One region of the Martinezella sp. CNPSo 3959 genome, then DNA from elsewhere that is predicted to be linked to it. Evidence: predicted binding sites of a transcription regulator. Region 1 holds the regulator's gene; each other region holds the start of a gene.
What was found. The regulator PhoB, encoded in region 1, activates phosphate uptake and scavenging genes when phosphate is short. The targets are predictions, from matches to a motif close to TGTCATNNANCTGTCAT.
Positions count from the first base shown of each region.

Region 2: the regulator PhoB is predicted to act here: its motif matches at 3,507-3,523, upstream of AC13RE_RS02530 (UDP-2,3-diacylglucosamine diphosphatase).
Region 3: the regulator PhoB is predicted to act here: its motif matches at 2,668-2,684, upstream of phnC (phosphonate ABC transporter ATP-binding protein).

Region 1 covers NZ_JBXSOV010000004.1:27,308-32,664, reverse strand. The annotation lists gene AC13RE_RS12595 (aspartate aminotransferase family protein) at 1-715, opposite strand, end outside; gene AC13RE_RS12590 (GcrA family cell cycle regulator) at 1,140-1,676, shown strand; gene phoB (phosphate regulon transcriptional regulator PhoB) at 1,768-2,451, opposite strand; gene phoU (phosphate signaling complex protein PhoU) at 2,483-3,196, opposite strand; gene pstB (phosphate ABC transporter ATP-binding protein PstB) at 3,248-4,063, opposite strand; gene pstA (phosphate ABC transporter permease PstA) at 4,079-5,357, opposite strand, start outside.
Region 2 covers NZ_JBXSOV010000001.1:494,730-500,086, forward strand. The annotation lists gene AC13RE_RS02520 (MlaE family lipid ABC transporter permease subunit) at 1-1,112, opposite strand, end outside; gene AC13RE_RS02525 (MFS transporter) at 1,263-2,480, opposite strand; gene AC13RE_RS02530 (UDP-2,3-diacylglucosamine diphosphatase) at 2,635-3,441, opposite strand; gene AC13RE_RS02535 (NADP-dependent malic enzyme) at 3,717-5,357, shown strand, end outside.
Region 3 covers NZ_JBXSOV010000018.1:40,015-45,371, forward strand. The annotation lists gene phnE (phosphonate ABC transporter, permease protein PhnE) at 1-570, opposite strand, end outside; gene phnD (phosphonate ABC transporter substrate-binding protein) at 670-1,581, opposite strand; gene phnC (phosphonate ABC transporter ATP-binding protein) at 1,677-2,531, opposite strand; gene AC13RE_RS26165 (pyridoxamine 5'-phosphate oxidase family protein) at 2,756-3,310, opposite strand; gene AC13RE_RS26170 (DapH/DapD/GlmU-related protein) at 3,404-4,021, opposite strand; gene phnL (phosphonate C-P lyase system protein PhnL) at 4,018-4,725, opposite strand; gene phnK (phosphonate C-P lyase system protein PhnK) at 4,735-5,357, opposite strand, start outside.

The DNA.
Region 1 (5,357 bases):
CAGGCTTGATGCCGGACCATTCATGGGCAAAGAGCTTGCCGGTACGGCCGACACCGCACTGAACTTCGTCGAGGATCAAAAGCAGGCCGTGCTCATCGCAGATCTCCCGCAGCCCCCGCAGGAATTCGTTGGTCGCCGGGCGGATGCCGCCCTCGCCCTGAACCGGCTCGATCAGGATCGCAGCCGTCGCATCCGTGATGGCGGCGCGCACGGCATCGAGATCGCCGAACTCCACCTGGTCGAAGCCCGGTGCCTTCGGGCCGAAGCCTTCGATATACTTCTCCTGGCCACCGGCGGCGATCGTTGCGATGGTGCGGCCGTGGAAGGCGCCTTCGAAGGTGATGATATGGAACTTCTCGGGATGCCCCTTGGCGAACTGATAGCGCCGCGCAGTCTTGATGGCGCACTCCAGCGCCTCCGCGCCCGAATTGGTGAAGAACACCTTGTCGGCGAAGGTCACCTCCGTCAGCCGCTTCGACAGCTTCTCCTGGCCGGGCACCTCATAGAGGTTGGACAGGTGCCAGACCTTGTCGGCCTGCGCCTTCAGCTCGGCGACAAGATGGGGATGAGCATGACCGAGCGAATTGACCGCGACGCCGGCTGCGAAATCGAGGTAGCGTTCGCCATTCTCAGTGACCAGCCAGACGCCCTCGCCTCGCTCGAACCGCAGCGGAGCGCGCAAGTAGGTGTCGTAAAGCGGCGTGGTCTCGGCCATGGCCATATCTCCTGATCACAACTTTAAGGACCGATCGCTTCCATTTGATGAAACGGGTCCGAAAAAATCAAAAATGCCGCCTTGCGGCGGCTTGGGCACTATTGATGTTTTGCACCGCGATGTCAACAAAACTGCCGTTTTAGCAGGTGCGAGAAAACGCTTGCCGGCAAAAGAGATGCATCGGGCGGCGCCTATGGCAGAAATGCCACGCCCGGACAGCAAGTTGGGGAAAACCTCGAAATCGATTCCTCAAGATTCCCGCGACTCTTGTCACGGAGTCAGCCTCACACTAGGTTAAAAACCAATTGCTAGACTGCATGCGGCGGAACTAGTCACCACAATTTTAGAGCGTTTCGCGCCTCGATACCATGCGAGGCAATGGTGAGGGATTCTGCCATCGGAAACGCGACAGCGGAGACAGGGCATGAATTGGACAGACGAACGCGTCGAGAAGCTGAAAAAGCTATGGTCCGAAGGATTGAGCGCCAGCCAGATCGCTGCGCAGCTCGGTGGCGTGAGCCGTAATGCCGTTATCGGCAAGGTACATCGCCTGAACCTCCCCGGCCGAGCGAAGGCGGGCGGCACGACAACCGCAGCGCGCACGCCGAAGCGAAGCGCAGCGGCACCTCGCGCTGCGACCTACGGATCGCGCGTTGCTACCCGCACGGTGGTTGCCCGCCAGCAGGGCGCAACCATGCTGAAGGAAGAGATCGAGATCGATTCCGTCAATGAAATCCAGTATCGCCCGGCATCGAACGTCGTCGTTCCGATCTCCCGCCGCCTCGGCCTGACGGAACTGACGGAGCGCACCTGCAAGTGGCCGGTCGGCGATCCGCTGAAGGACGATTTCCATTTCTGCGGCAACGAAAGCCCAGATTCATCGCCTTACTGCACCTACCATCAGCGCCTGGCCTACCAGCCGGTGCATGAACGCCGTCGGCCAGCGCAACCACGCGGCTGAGACGCGCCATCGATGAGATAAAAGAAACGGGCCCTTGGGGCCTGTTTTCTGTTTCCGCCGCTATGTTGAATGCCTGATCGGGGATACCCGATCAGGCCTCCATGGAGTAGCCCGCGCCGCGAACGGTGCGGATGACATCCTGCATATTGGAGAAATTGAGCGCCTTGCGCAGGCGGCCGACATGGACGTCGACCGTGCGTTCGTCGACGTAGATATCGTGACCCCATACGCCGTCCAGCAGCTGCGAACGCGAGAAGACGCGGCCCGGCGAGGACATCAGGAACTCCAGCAGGCGGAATTCCGTGGGCCCCAGCCGCACTTCGCGGCTCTTGCGGTGGACGCGATGGGTTTCGCGATCCAGCTCGATATCGCCGCAGCGCAGCACCGTGGAGAGAACCTCCGGGCGGGCACGCCGCAGCATCGCCTTGACGCGGGCCATCAGCTCCGGCGTCGAGAACGGCTTGACGACATAATCGTCCGCGCCGGTCGAAAGCCCGCGCACGCGCTCGCTTTCCTCGCCGCGCGCCGTCAGCATGATGATCGGCAGACGCTCCGTCTCCGGCCGCATACGCAGCCGGCGGCAGAGCTCGATGCCGGACACGCCGGGGAGCATCCAGTCGAGGATCAGGAGATCGGGGATGCGCTCCTGGAGACGCAGCTCGGCCTCATCGCCTCTGAGGATCGTGTCTACCTCGAAGCCTTCGGCCTCAAGATTGTAGCGCAGCAGAACGCTGAGCGCTTCCTCGTCTTCTACAACAGCAACTCTCGGAACCATGCGCCTATGGTCTCCTTTCTTCGCTTTCGGATTATTCCGTCACTGCGCCGACGGTATTGGCGGTATCGTCCTTCGGGCGCTCGCCTTCCGGCTGCGCGCCCGTCGCCATGTAATAGATCGTCTCGGCGATGTTGGTGGCATGATCGCCGATGCGCTCGATGTTCTTGGCGCAGAAAAGAAGATGCGTGCAGGTGGTGATGTTGCGCGGATCTTCCATCATGTAGGTCAGCATCTCGCGAAAGAGCGAGGTGTACATGGCGTCGATTTCCTCGTCGCGTTCGCGGATCGACACGGCCTTGTCCGGCGAGCGGGTCGCGTAGACATCCAGAACTTCCTTGAGCTGGCTCAGCGCCAGTTCGGAGAGATGCTCGATGCCGCGAGCGAGACGGCGCGGGACACCGGTGCCCTGGACGGCGATGACGCGCTTTGCGGTGTTCTTGCCGAGATCGCCGACGCGCTCCAGATCGGAGGCGATGCGGATCGAGCCCATGATTTCACGCAGGTCAGCCGCCATCGGCTGACGGCGGGCGATGGTGACGATCGCCTTGTCGCCGACTTCGCGCTCGGCATGATCGAGAACGACGTCGTCGGAGATGACCTTCTGGGCCAGGGCAGTGTCGCTGTTGACCAGCGCGCGTACGCTGTCGCTAACCATCTGCTCTGCCAGGCCGCCCATTTCAGCAATGCGGCGCGTCAGGAACTTCAGGTCTTCGTCATAGGCAGAGAGAATGTGAGTGGAGACCATTTTTCTATCCTCAAGGTGAACTGTGTGAAATGAGCCGCGCGCCTGACATCATCAACCAAAACGGCCCATGATGTAATCCTGCGTGCGGAAATCGTCGGGATTGGTGAACATCTTATCGGTGTCGTTCTCCTCGACCAGGTGGCCGAGATGGAACATTGCGGTACGCTGCGAGACGCGGGCTGCCTGCTGCATGGAGTGCGTCACGATGACGATGGTGAAATTCTCCCGCAGTTCGTGGATGAGATCCTCAACCTTGGCGGTTGCGATGGGGTCGAGCGCCGAGCATGGCTCGTCCATCAGGATGACTTCCGGACTGACCGCGACGGCGCGGGCGATGCACAGACGCTGCTGCTGACCGCCGGACAGGCTCGTGCCGGCATCATGGAGCCGATCCTTCACCTCGCCCCAGAGACCGGCCTTCTGAAGACTGCGCTCGACGATATGCTCGAGATCGGCCTTTGAGCGATGCAGGCCATGGATGCGCGGGCCGTAGGCGACGTTCTCATAGATGGACTTCGGAAACGGGTTGGGCTTCTGGAAGACCATGCCGACGCGGGCGCGCAACTCCACCACGTCGATGCTGTCGTCGTAGACATCCTGATCGTCGAGCGTGATCTTGCCGGTGACGCGGCAGGTCTCGATCGTATCGTTCATGCGATTGAGGCAGCGCAGGAAGGTGGACTTGCCGCAACCGGAAGGGCCGATCAAAGCCGTAACCGTATTCGCGCGGATCTTCAAATTGACGTCAAAGAGCGCCCGCTTGTCGCCGTAGAACACAGAAACGTCCTGGCCGATCATCTTGTAGGGGATCGTCATCATCTTCCTGGACAATGCTTTTTCGCTGGCGGCTTCCGTCATCATGTTCATTTCGTGCGCCCTCCCTTACCAGCGCCGCTCAAAGCGGCGGCGCAGCAGGATGGCGCCGATGTTCATCGCGACGAGGAAGAAGAGAAGCACGATGATGGCACCCGACGTCCTTTCGACAAAGGCCCGCTCGGCTTCGCTCGCCCACATGTAGATCTGCACCGGCAGCGCCGTCGAAGGTTCGAGCGGCGATGCCGGATAGTTGGCGACGAAAGCGACCATGCCGATCAGAAGCAGCGGCGCAGTCTCGCCAAGCGCGTGCGCAAGCCCGAGGATCGTGCCCGTCAGAATGCCCGGCATCGCAAGCGGCAACACGTGATGGAAGACCATCTGCATGCGCGATGCACCAAGACCGAGCGCCGCGCTGCGGATCGACGGCGGTACGGCCCGCAGCGCCGAGCGTGTGGCGATAATGATCATCGGCAGCGTCATCAGGCTCAGCACGAGACCGCCGACCAGCGAGGCAGAGCGTGGCAGTCCCATCATGTTGATGAAGACCGAGAGACCCAGCAGGCCGTAGACGATCGATGGGACGGCCGCGAGATTGTTGATGTTGACCTCGATCAGGTCCGTCAGCCGGTTCTTCGGTGCGAACTCCTCCAGATAGATCGAGGCGGCGACGCCGACCGGCAAGGCAAGCACGAGAACGGTCAGCATCAGGTAGAACGAGCCGATCAGAGCGACGCCGAGCCCGGCGGCTTCGGGTCGGCTCGAGTTGCCCGACAGGAAGAGACCGCTGTTGAAGGCCTTGTAAAGCGCACCGCTTTCGCTGAGTTGCTTCATCCAGGCGACCTGGCGGTCGGATATCTTGCGATCCTTCTCATCGACCGTCAGATCGATCTGGCCCTTGTTGGCTGAATCGATATTGGAGCTGGCAAGGAAGGTGACGTTCTGCGTCGTCCCTATGATCGAGGGATTGGCGACGACCCTATCGCGCAGCGCGATCCTGGCACTGTCCGACACCATCGCCGTTGCCTCGCGAACGAGAGCGCGATTGGCCGGATCGATACCAAGCGCCTTCACCAGTGCATCGCGCACCAGTACCGGGTAGTTGGCAGCGATCAGAACCTTCGGATCGCTGGCGCGCTTGGCTGCAGGGTCGATCACCTTCTCGGTGAATTCGATCGGCAAGGTGATCGATGTCTGAACAAAAGCCGTGTAGCCGGTGCGGACCACGGTCGAGACCAAGATCATAAGGAAGACGAGACCGAAAATGACAGCCGTGATCCCATAGGCGCGAAAGCGGCGCTCGGCAGCATAGCGTTTTTTGATACCGATATCACGGCGCACCGACGCA
Region 2 (5,357 bases), on a different contig from region 1:
ATAACGACGAAGATCGACTTCACCACCGATGACGTCACGTGCTGACCGAGAGACTCGGCGCTACCGCCCACCTTCAAGCCCTCGACTGCGGCGACGATGCCGATCACCAGCGCCATGAACGGCGCCTTGATCATGCCTGAAATGACCGTTGAAAGGCTGACGGCCTCATGCAGGCGCGAGATGAAGGTCGCAAACGTGATGCCGGAATAGGCCCAGGACACCAATGCAGCGCCAAAAAGCGCGGCAAAGTTGGCAATAACCGTCAGCAGCGGCAAGGCCACCGTCAGCGCCACCAGCCGGGGAAAGATGAGCACGCCGACGGGGTTCAGGCCCATAACCTTCAGCGCGTCGACTTCCTCGCGCATCTTCATGGAGCCGATTTCGGCGGTAATCGCGCTGCCGGAACGGCCGGCAATCATGATCGCGGTCAGAAGCACGCCGATTTCGCGCAATTGCAGGATTCCGACCAGATCGACCACGAAGATTTCCGCGCCGAAATAACGCAGCTGGAAAGCACCTTGCTGGGCGATGATTGCGCCGATCAGCGATGACATCAGCAGGATGATCGGAACGGCGCGCACAGCCATATGATCGATCTGATTGATGATCGAGGCTGGCGAAACACCGCTGCCGCGGCCAAACTTGAGCTGGCCGCCGCGCACGGCCGAACCCAGTATATACATGGCGGCAATGAGATTGCCCCAGATATCGTAGACGCTTTCGCCGATAGGCGCGAAGAAACGCTCCGCCCATGATTTCCTCGGCTTCGCCGCTGCCGCCTCATCGTCCGGATGCGCGTCGAAAGTCGTCAGCAATTCGTCGATATGCGGATTGGACCCCTCGATCGTAACGCGAGCCTTGTGTGCTTCCTGGCTTTCTTTCAGCCGGCGGATCAGCAGCACACCTGCCGTATCCACATCCGAAAGACCGGAAAGATCGATCACGACGTCGCCGCCGGAGCTGCGCTTGGACAACTGCTCGATCTGTCGCAGCACGCCATGCACATTGGCGCTGCGCCAATTGCCTTGCAGCCGATAGCGATGGCCTGCGCCTTCGGGCGCATCATCGATCTTCGGTGCATCGGACTTTTGCTCGGCTGCTTTCAAACTCATGCGTCTTTCAAATCTGGCACAACATACGCCGACTCGGTGAGCCCGCTTGGTCAATGCTTAATACACCGACTATGCGTGGAATTTCCATCTCGCGCCGACGCCAACTTATGTCACGGCTTTTTGATATCCAAATGAATTTGTTGCACCGCATCAGGATACGCCGTGAGCGCCGCCGCCGATTGCCGGCGTCCTGGCCTGCAGCCCGTAGGCGAAAATGACCATAACCAGCCCGAAGGCTGCAATGCCGGCCATGACATAATAACTGGCGAGGTCAAGCCAGGCATAGAGATAGCCGGATGCAAGGGTCATCAACCCTAAGAACATGCCATTGTAAAAATAATACGCCCCCTGGGCCGATGATTCCTGCGTTTCGTGCACTGAGGCCACTATGCGACGCTGAATGCCTGTGTGGACGCAGGCATAGGTGCAGGAATGAAAACACTGCAGGATGAAATAGCCGAAGAAGCCGAAATTGATCGGAAACAGGATCCAGCGCAGAATACACATGGTCGCGCCGAAAAAGATCAATGTCCAGGCGCTGAACCGCCGACTGAGCTTCTTCGACAGGAAGAAAACCATCACCTCAGCCGCGACGCCGATGCTCCATAGAACAGCAATTTGCGCGCCGGAAAAGCCAAGCTTATGCCAGTAGATCGATGCAAACGTATAAAGCATCGCATGGCTCGATTGCTGGATCGACACGCCGATCATAGTGATGAGCAAGTGCGGCGAGCGCAGATTTCCGGTCGGCGATTGCAGATTGATCGGCAGGTTGCGCCGGCGCGTCGGCCCGATGCGCGGGGCGAAAAACCCCATCAGCGTCGTCAGAATGAATCCGGCCACCATTACCGGCAAGACAGTGGTGCCGCCCCACATGCCAATCAGCTGGCCGCCGAGAAGGGTCGACAGGATGAATGTAATCGATCCCCAGACCCGCATGGAGCCATAGTCGAAGCCCCAGCGGCGCACGCCCGACATGGCGATCGACTCAACCACGGGCACGTAAGGCGCGTAGGTGGCGCCCTGAATGCCGTAGACCAGAAGCACCGGCCAGAAGTCGCTCGTCCAGTAGAGCGCGACAGCCGTCAGCAGCGACAGGGCACCCGACCATAGCAACACATCCGCCCGCTCCGTCATATGATCGGCGAGCACCGCGATGATGGGTGTCACGAGCACCCGAACGACCATGGGAATGGCAAGCACCAGGCCGATCTCATGGTCATTGAAATTCAGCCCCGCCAGCCAGACGGGGAAAAACGGCAGGGCAATTCCGTTGACGAACAACGGAGCGCAGTAGGACAAGGCAGTGCGCAAGCGGAAATATGGAGGCGCACCCTCGCCCTGGAAGGACTTGATCGCGGGAATCATGACAGACCTGAAGGGAACTCATTTGTCCCTATCACGCTATCGAGAATACGACTATGGCGAGAAATGGCCAAACCGTACCGTTTCGGAAAAACCGAAGCCGGAGGCGTTCAATAATTATGACAAGCTATTAGCAAGCCTGTGAACAGGCGCAGAATTATGCTGCCTGTGCCCCGAGTGCCCGCGGCATTTCCTCGACAGGCGAGCCAACCGGTTGCGTCTCGAGAATATTCTGCCAGGTAATCAGCTCGAACGTGCCGTCTTCGTGTTCGGCAATCGCCGTGCAGCTTTCCACCCAGTCGCCCGTGTTGATGTAACGGATGCCATCGAGATCCTCGATCACCGCATGGTGGATATGGCCGCAGATGACGCCATCGGCGTCGTTGCGCTTGGCCTCTTCGGCCACGACACGCTGAAATTCGCCGATGAAATTGACGGCGTGCTTTACCTGCAGCTTCGCCCAGGCCGAGAAGGACCAGTATGGCATGTTCAGCCGGCGGCGTACCGCTGCAAGGCCGATGTTGATCAGGATTGCCGTGTCATAGGCCCAATCACCAAGATAGGCGAGCAGGCGGGCATTGCGGACGACGACATCGAATTCATCGCCATGTAGCACCAGATATTTCTTGCCGTCGGCCGTTTCATGCATGGCGCGCTGCGCCACCTCGATGCCGCCGAAATGCATGCCGGGGAAGTCACGCAGGAATTCGTCGTGATTGCCGGGGATATAGACGATGCGCGTACCCTTGCGCGCCTTGCGCAGGAGCTTCTGGACCACGTCGTTGCAGTGCTGGGGCCAGTACCAGTTTCGCTTCAGTCTCCAGCCATCCACGATGTCACCGACCAGAAATATGGTATCGGCTTCGTGATGACGGAGAAAGTCGAGCAGGTAGTCCGCCTTGGCGGCCTTCGAGCCGAGGTGCACGTCAGAAATGAATAGCGTTCGGAAATGCCGGGGGTCCATGTTTTCATTCACGAACTATACGTCCGTGCCCTATCCTACGTTGGCTATTCCAAAACCAGACTCGTGTTTCAGGAAGATGACAATCCCTGTGCTTGACGGCTCAGCCGCCAGCGCAGCGTTCGATCCAAGGGACGCGCGCCGCTTAATTCTTGCAAAAAAGGCAATTCAGTTTTGTCGCGACAAAAACGCTTTGTGACCTCAATTCCATACTGTGAAGGCGAAGCGATTGATGTATGCAGAAGACTCAAAGCGCAGGCAGGAATGGAGACCGCGAGATGGATACGCACGACACTTCGAAAAAAGCCGAAAACATGGCGAGTGGCGATTTCGATGAACAGGCGCTCTATTTCCATCGCTATCCCCGCCCCGGCAAGCTTGAAATCCAGGCCACCAAGCCGCTCGGCAACCAGCGCGATCTGGCGCTTGCCTATTCGCCCGGCGTCGCCGCGCCCTGTCTTGCCATTCGCGACAATCCGGAAACGGCCGCTTATTACACGTCCCGCGCCAATCTCGTAGCGGTGATTTCCAACGGTTCGGCGGTCCTCGGCCTCGGCAATATCGGCCCGCTCGCTTCCAAGCCAGTCATGGAAGGCAAGGCCGTTCTCTTCAAGAAATTCGCCGGCATCGATGTCTTCGACATCGAAATCGCAGCGCCGACGGTCGATGAGATGGTCAACACCGTCTCGGCGCTCGAACCGACCTTCGGCGGTATCAATCTCGAAGACATCAAAGCGCCGGAATGCTTCGACGTCGAGCGCCGCCTGCGCGAGAAAATGGAAATTCCGGTCTTCCACGACGATCAGCACGGCACCGCCATCATCGTCGCTGCCGCCATCCTCAACGGACTGGAACTGGCCGGCAAGAAGATCGAAGAGGTCAAGATCGTCGCCTCCGGCGCGGGCGCAGCCGCGCTTGCCTGCCTCAACCTGCTCGTCATTCTCGGCGCCAGGCGCGAAAACATCTGGGTTCATGATATCGAAGGCTTGGTCTACAAGGACCGCAACGTCCTGATGGACGAGTGGAAGTCCGTGTACGCCCAGGACAGCGACAAGCGCGTGCTGGCCGAATCCATTCCGGGCGCCGACGTCTTCCTCGGCCTGTCCGCCGCCGGCGTGCTGAAGCCCGAACTGCTGGCGCAGATGGCCGAAAAGCCGCTGATCATGGCGCTCGCCAATCCGACGCCGGAAATCATGCCGGATCTCGCCCGTGCCGCCCGCCCCGATGCGATGATCTGCACCGGCCGCTCGGATTTCCCGAACCAAGTCAACAACGTCCTCTGCTTCCCCTATATCTTCCGCGGCGCGCTCGATTGCGGCGCGAAGACGATCAACGAAGAGATGAAGATGGCCGCCGTGCGCGCCATCGCAGCACTTGCCCGCGAGGAGCCTTCCGATGTCGCGGCGCGGGCCTATACCGGCGAAACTCCGGTCTTCGGGCCCAACTATCTGATCCCTTCGCCCTTCGACCCGCGCCTCATCCTGCGCATTGCGCCGGCCGTGGCAAAGGCAGCCGCAGACAGCGGCGTCGCCCTGCGTCCGATCACCGATTTCGACGCTTATATGGACGAGCTCAACCGCTTCGTCTTCCGCTCGGGCTTCGTCATGAAGCCGATCTTTGCGGCCGCGAAGATTGCCGAGCGCAAGCGCGTCGTCTTTTCCGAAGGCGAGGACGAACGCGTGCTGCGCGCCGCCCAGGTTCTTCTTGAAGAAGGCACGGCCGTCCCGATCCTGATCGGCCGTCCTTCCGTCATCGAGACGCGCCTGAAGCGCTACGGCCTGAAGATCCGTCCGAATACCGATTTTGCCGTCATCAATCCGGAAGACGATCCCCGCTTCCGCGAATATGTCGAGCTTTATTTCTCGCTGGTCGGCCGCGCGGGCGTTATCCCCGAAGCAGCGCGCACCATCGTTCGCACC
Region 3 (5,357 bases), on a different contig from region 1:
GATCGACAGGATCGCCGAAAACAGTCCGGCGATGACAATCTCGGGAAAGGCGCGCAGGAATTCCATGATGCGCTTGGTCACCAGCCGGATCGGATTGGATGGCGACATGTTACGCGCAGCGAAGAAGCTCAAAGGCACGGCAAAGACGAAGCCGATGATGGTCGATACCAGCGCCACGTTGATCGTGACGATCATCAGCTCGAAATATTCGGGAATGTAGAAATCGCCCCAGACATAAACGCGGCCGAGCGGGAAATTGAACTCCTCGCCGCCGGCGCCATTGGCCCCGTTCGGGCTCGGCAGGTCGAAAAGCGCGCGGTAGACGTCCGCCCAGTCCTTGGGAATGAGCCAGCTCAGGAAATCGAAGAGATGCGGCAGGCGGTCGAAGAAATGACCAGCGTTGTTTTCGTCGGCGAAGCGCACCGAGCTGATGAAGGCGACGAGCAGGATCACGAGACCGATGCCGGTGTAGAGGCGGCGCTTGGCCACCATCTTGCTCCAGGCGTCGCCGATCTCCTTGGCGCTCTGCGGCGCGCTTTGTATGTTCGGGTGCGTATCGGCGATCGTCATGAAATCCTGCCCTTGTGAATTGCAAAGGGTGTGAATGGCAAAGGTGTGTGAATAGCAAAAGGGCGGCCGTTGCCGGCCGCCCCATTATCGGGATGCGGATCAGCCGCCGATGGCAGCCTTACGAACTTCGATAACGGCGTTGTAGAAATCCGGGGTAACCTTGACGTAGCCCTTGAAGTCGCCGCCTTCGATAGCATTGAAGCACTTGGCGTCGGTGCTCGGCAGCTTCAGGAAGAAGTCGGCCAGCTTGGTCTGCCATTCGGTGCCGAGAGCGTTGCGAACGACGAGCGGGCCGTTCGGGATCAGCGGCGAACGCCAAACTTCGACGAGCTTGTTCGGGTCGACGGTACCCTTGTCGACGGCCTTGCGGAAGGTACCGGAGGTGAAGCCATCCTTGAAATTGCCGATGCCCGAGGAATCGTCGACAGCAACGTCGACCTTGCCGTCATAGGCGGCGAGCAGGTTGTTCTCATGGCCGCCGTTGAACTGGGTCGAGGCGAAGAACTTGTCGTTCGGGGCGCCGGTGGTCTTCGGAATCTGCGTCAGCGGAACGAGGTAGCCCGACGTGGAGTCCGGATCGGCATAGCCGAGCTTCTTTCCCTTGGCGTCGGCGATCGTCTTGATGCCGGAGGACTTGAGAGCGAGGCCGATCGAATAGTAGCCGGTCGCACCGTCGGTCTGCTGTGTGGTCAGAATCGGGGTAACGGCCTTCGGGTCCTTGATGGCGACGGCTGCGTAGCCGGAAGCGCCGAGTTCTGCGAAGTCGAGCGTGCCGCCGAGCAGGCCCTGGATAACGCCGTTATAGTCGGCAGCCGGGAACAGCGAAACCTTCTCGAAACCGAATTCCTTCTTCAGGTGGTCGGAAAGGCAGGCGTAGTTGCGCAGGCGGTCGGCTTCGTTTTCACCGCCGAGAATACCGACGCGGAATTCCTTGAGATCTGCGGCGTTGGCAGCAGCGCCGGCTGCGAGCGCAACGAGCGCCGTAGCGGCAAAGAGTGCTTTCTTCAACATGGGTTCGTCTCCTGATTAACCGGTGTCCCCGGATGTCTTCGGTCTGATAGAAGAAATGCGCCCTTGACGCGGGCCTTCGATCCCGGCCGTCCCTCTCAGAGACCGGCCAGTGCCAGCGGTTGCGGGCCGGCAGATTCAGTCGCCGCGGCTTGGGCGGCCGGATCGGCGATGTTGATGGATGTCGACGTCATGGTCTCGTCGATGCCGGCGCCGTCCTTGTCGGTGCCGTAGATTTCCTTGACGGCGGCTGCCGTCAGATCGGTCGGCTTGCCGTCGAAGACGACTTTGCCACCTGCCATGCCGACGATGCGTTCGCAGTAATTGCGCGCCGTATCCAGCGTATGCAAATTGGTGATGACGGTGATACCTTCGCGCTCGTTGATATCCCGTAGCGCATCCATGACGATCTTGGCATTCAGGGGATCGAGCGAGGCGATCGGCTCGTCGGCCAGCATCATCTTCGGCTGCTGCATCAGGGCGCGAGCGATGGCGACGCGCTGCTGCTGGCCGCCGGAAAGCGTGCCGGCCATCTGCAGAGCCGTCTGCTCGATGCCGAGGCGCTCGAGTGCCGCGATGGCTTCAATGCGTTCCTCACGGGAAAAGACGGACAGCAGGCTCAGTACCGTCGAGCGCTGGTTGAGGCGGCCGAGCATGACGTTGGTAAGCACGTCGAGGCGCGGAACGAGGTTGAACTGCTGGAAGATCATGGCGCAATCGCGCTGCCAGCTGCGCAGCGCACGGCCGCTGAGCTTCGAAACCTCGGTGCCGGCGAAATGGATGGAACCGGAACTCGGATCGGCGAGGCGATTGATCATGCGCAGCAAAGTCGACTTGCCGGCACCGGATCGGCCTATGACGCCGACCATCTGTCCCTGCGGTATGTCCAAAGTCACGGAATCGACAGCGAGCTTGTTTCCAAACCGGCGCGAGACATTCCTGAGTTCGAACATAGTGCTTCCCTTTCGCGGCTGCCGGGCTGCAGAAATTTCAGCGGTACCGGTGCTAAGAATGGGCGCATGCCCCTGCCTCGAAGGGAGTTTCGACGGGGTCGGCGCCAATCACAAGGCAACCGATTAGTCCCGCTTCATGAAGCTCCGATGTCAGTTTTATGTAACTGCTGTTACAATTCCCGTCGTTTTTGCAAGATTAGCCGGCTGAGAGCTTTCCGTTATGTTTAGCCGTCAAACATGCCTGTCGGCAGGCCGTCCATGCTGAAGCTATTCTTCTCGCGCCGATATTCTTCAATGCCATCAGGACCCTTGGCTTTGGCCCACTGGTCGAGGCTCGGCCTCTCGCCTTCATAGGAAAAGAGCGGTACGCCGAAGCCGCAGGAGGTCTGCACGAGATCGAAGTCCAGCCATACGATCTGCCGTGCGCCGAGGGGCTCTTCGCCCGCATAGTGATCGTGCAGCAATTCCCGATATTCGGGTGTCGAGCGATGGATGATCCGCCCGCGGCCATAGAGGCGCAGGATCATCGGCGGCCCTTCGACGGCGCAAAACATGATCGTCAGCCGGCCATCGGCCTTCATATGGGCCGATGTCTCATTGCCGCTGCCGGTGCGGTCGAGATAGATGGCGGTATTTGGGGAGATGATGCGCAGGCACAGCGTTTCGCGCGGCGAAACATTGACCCGGGACGCCGATGTCGCAGATGCCGTGAAGAAGATGTGCTGCCGCGCGATGAAATCGCGCAGCCGGTCGTCGATGCTGGAAAATTGCTTTGCCATGGAAACTCCTCTCGATCCCGTCCTTGCAAGGATCATCTGAAAGCTGGATCGCTTGTCACCGCCTCGCAAGCCCGATGAGGGTAGAAAGCGTCCTCAGGCGGCGTAACGACCCAAAAACTCTTCCGCAGACAGGGTGCGGAAATCGGCAAGCGCCGTGCGCAGGCGGTCGTGATTCCAATCCCACCAGGCAAGTCTATCCATGCGCGCACCGACTTCGGCGGTGAAGCGTTCGCGGATCAGCTTGGCCGGCACGCCGCCGACGATCGTGTAGGGCGCGACATCTTTGGAGACGACCGCGCCCGCCCCAATGACGGCACCATTGCCGACCGTTACACCCGGCAGGATGGTGGCACCATGGCCGATCCAGACGTCGTGACCGATGATGACCCGGTTGTCGCGCCGCCAGGTGAAGAAATCCGTCTCCATATCGGCATCCGGCCAGTAGTCGGCGGCCCGGTAGGTGAAATGGTGCAGCGTGGCGCGCCATGTCGGATGGTTGGTGGCGTTGATACGCACGGCGGCGGCGATGTTGACGAACTTGCCGATCGTCGCGCACCAGACCGCACCATCCTGCATGATGTAGGAATAGTCGCCAATCTCGACTTCGTCGATGCGGCAGCGGTCGGAGACTTCGGTATAGCGGCCGAGCGTCGAATTGCTGACGCTCGCCGAAGGGCTGATGAAAGGCGTTTCGCCCAATTTGCGGCTCATGCGGCGGCCTTCCGCGGCGAGAACTGCGAGACATCGAGAATGCGGCTGCCGACGGCCTCGCGCACCTCCTCGTCATGGAAAATGCCGAGAAGCGCGACGCCGGCTTTCTTCTTCTGCTCGATCATGTCGACGACAACGGCCCGGTTGCGGGCATCGAGCGACGCCGTTGGCTCGTCGAGCAGCAGGATGGCGTGGTCGGTGATGAAGCCGCGCGCAATGTTGACGCGCTGCTGCTCGCCGCCGGAGAAGGTGGCAGGCGGCAGCTGCCAGAGTTCCTTCGGCAAGTTCAGTTGTGCGAGCAGTTCCGCGGCCCTGTCGCGGGCCTCGCTCACGGTCACGCCACGGCTGAGCAACGGCTCGGCAACCACATCGATGGCGGCAACGCGCGGCACGGTGCGCAGGAACTGGCTGACATAGCCCATGGTCTGGCGACGGACATCGAGCACGGTGCGCGGATCGGCCGTGGCGAGATCGACGATCCTGTCCCGGTGAGTAACAAGGATTTGGCCGCTGTCGACGGCATAATTGCCATAGATCATCTTCAGCAGCGAACTCTTGCCAATGCCGGACGGACCGCCGAGCACGACGCATTCGCGCGCGGCGACGGAGAAGGAGACATCGGCGACGACAGGCAGGCGGATGCCGTCGCGCAGATGCATGGTGAAGCTCTTGAAGACTTCGGAAACGACGAGTGGGGTTGCCATGTTTGTTCCTCAGACCTGCAGGATCGAAGAGACCAGCAGTTGCGTATAGGGTTCGCGCGGATCGTCGAGCACCCGGTCGGTCAAACCGTGTTCGATTACCTGTCCGTCCTTCATCACCATCATCCGATGCGACAGGAGACGGGCAACCGCGAGATCGTGCGTGACGATGATGGCCGAAAGGCCGAGATCGTTGACGAGGCCACGCACGAGGTCAAGCAGACGGGCCTGCACGGAGACGTCGAGGCCGCCGGTCGGTTCGTCCATGAAGACGAGGCGAGGGCCGGTCACCAGATTGCGGGCGATCTGCAGGCGCTGGCGCATGCCGCCCGAGAAGGCGCGCGGCTGGTCGTCGATGCGGTCGGCATCGATCTCCACCCGCTCCAGCCAGTCAATGGCGGTGTTGCGGATATTGCCGTAGTGGCGGTTGCCGATCGCCATCAGCCGCTCGCCGACATTGGCGCCGGCGGAAACCGTCATGCGCAGGCCATCGGCCGGGTTCTGATGCACGAAGCCCCAGTCGGTGCGCATCAGGAAGCGCCGCTCGGCCTCGTTCATGCGGAACAGATCGCGATAGGTCTCGTCGCGCATGTGGTATTCGACGCTGCCCGTCGTCGGCAGCAGCCGCGTCGAGA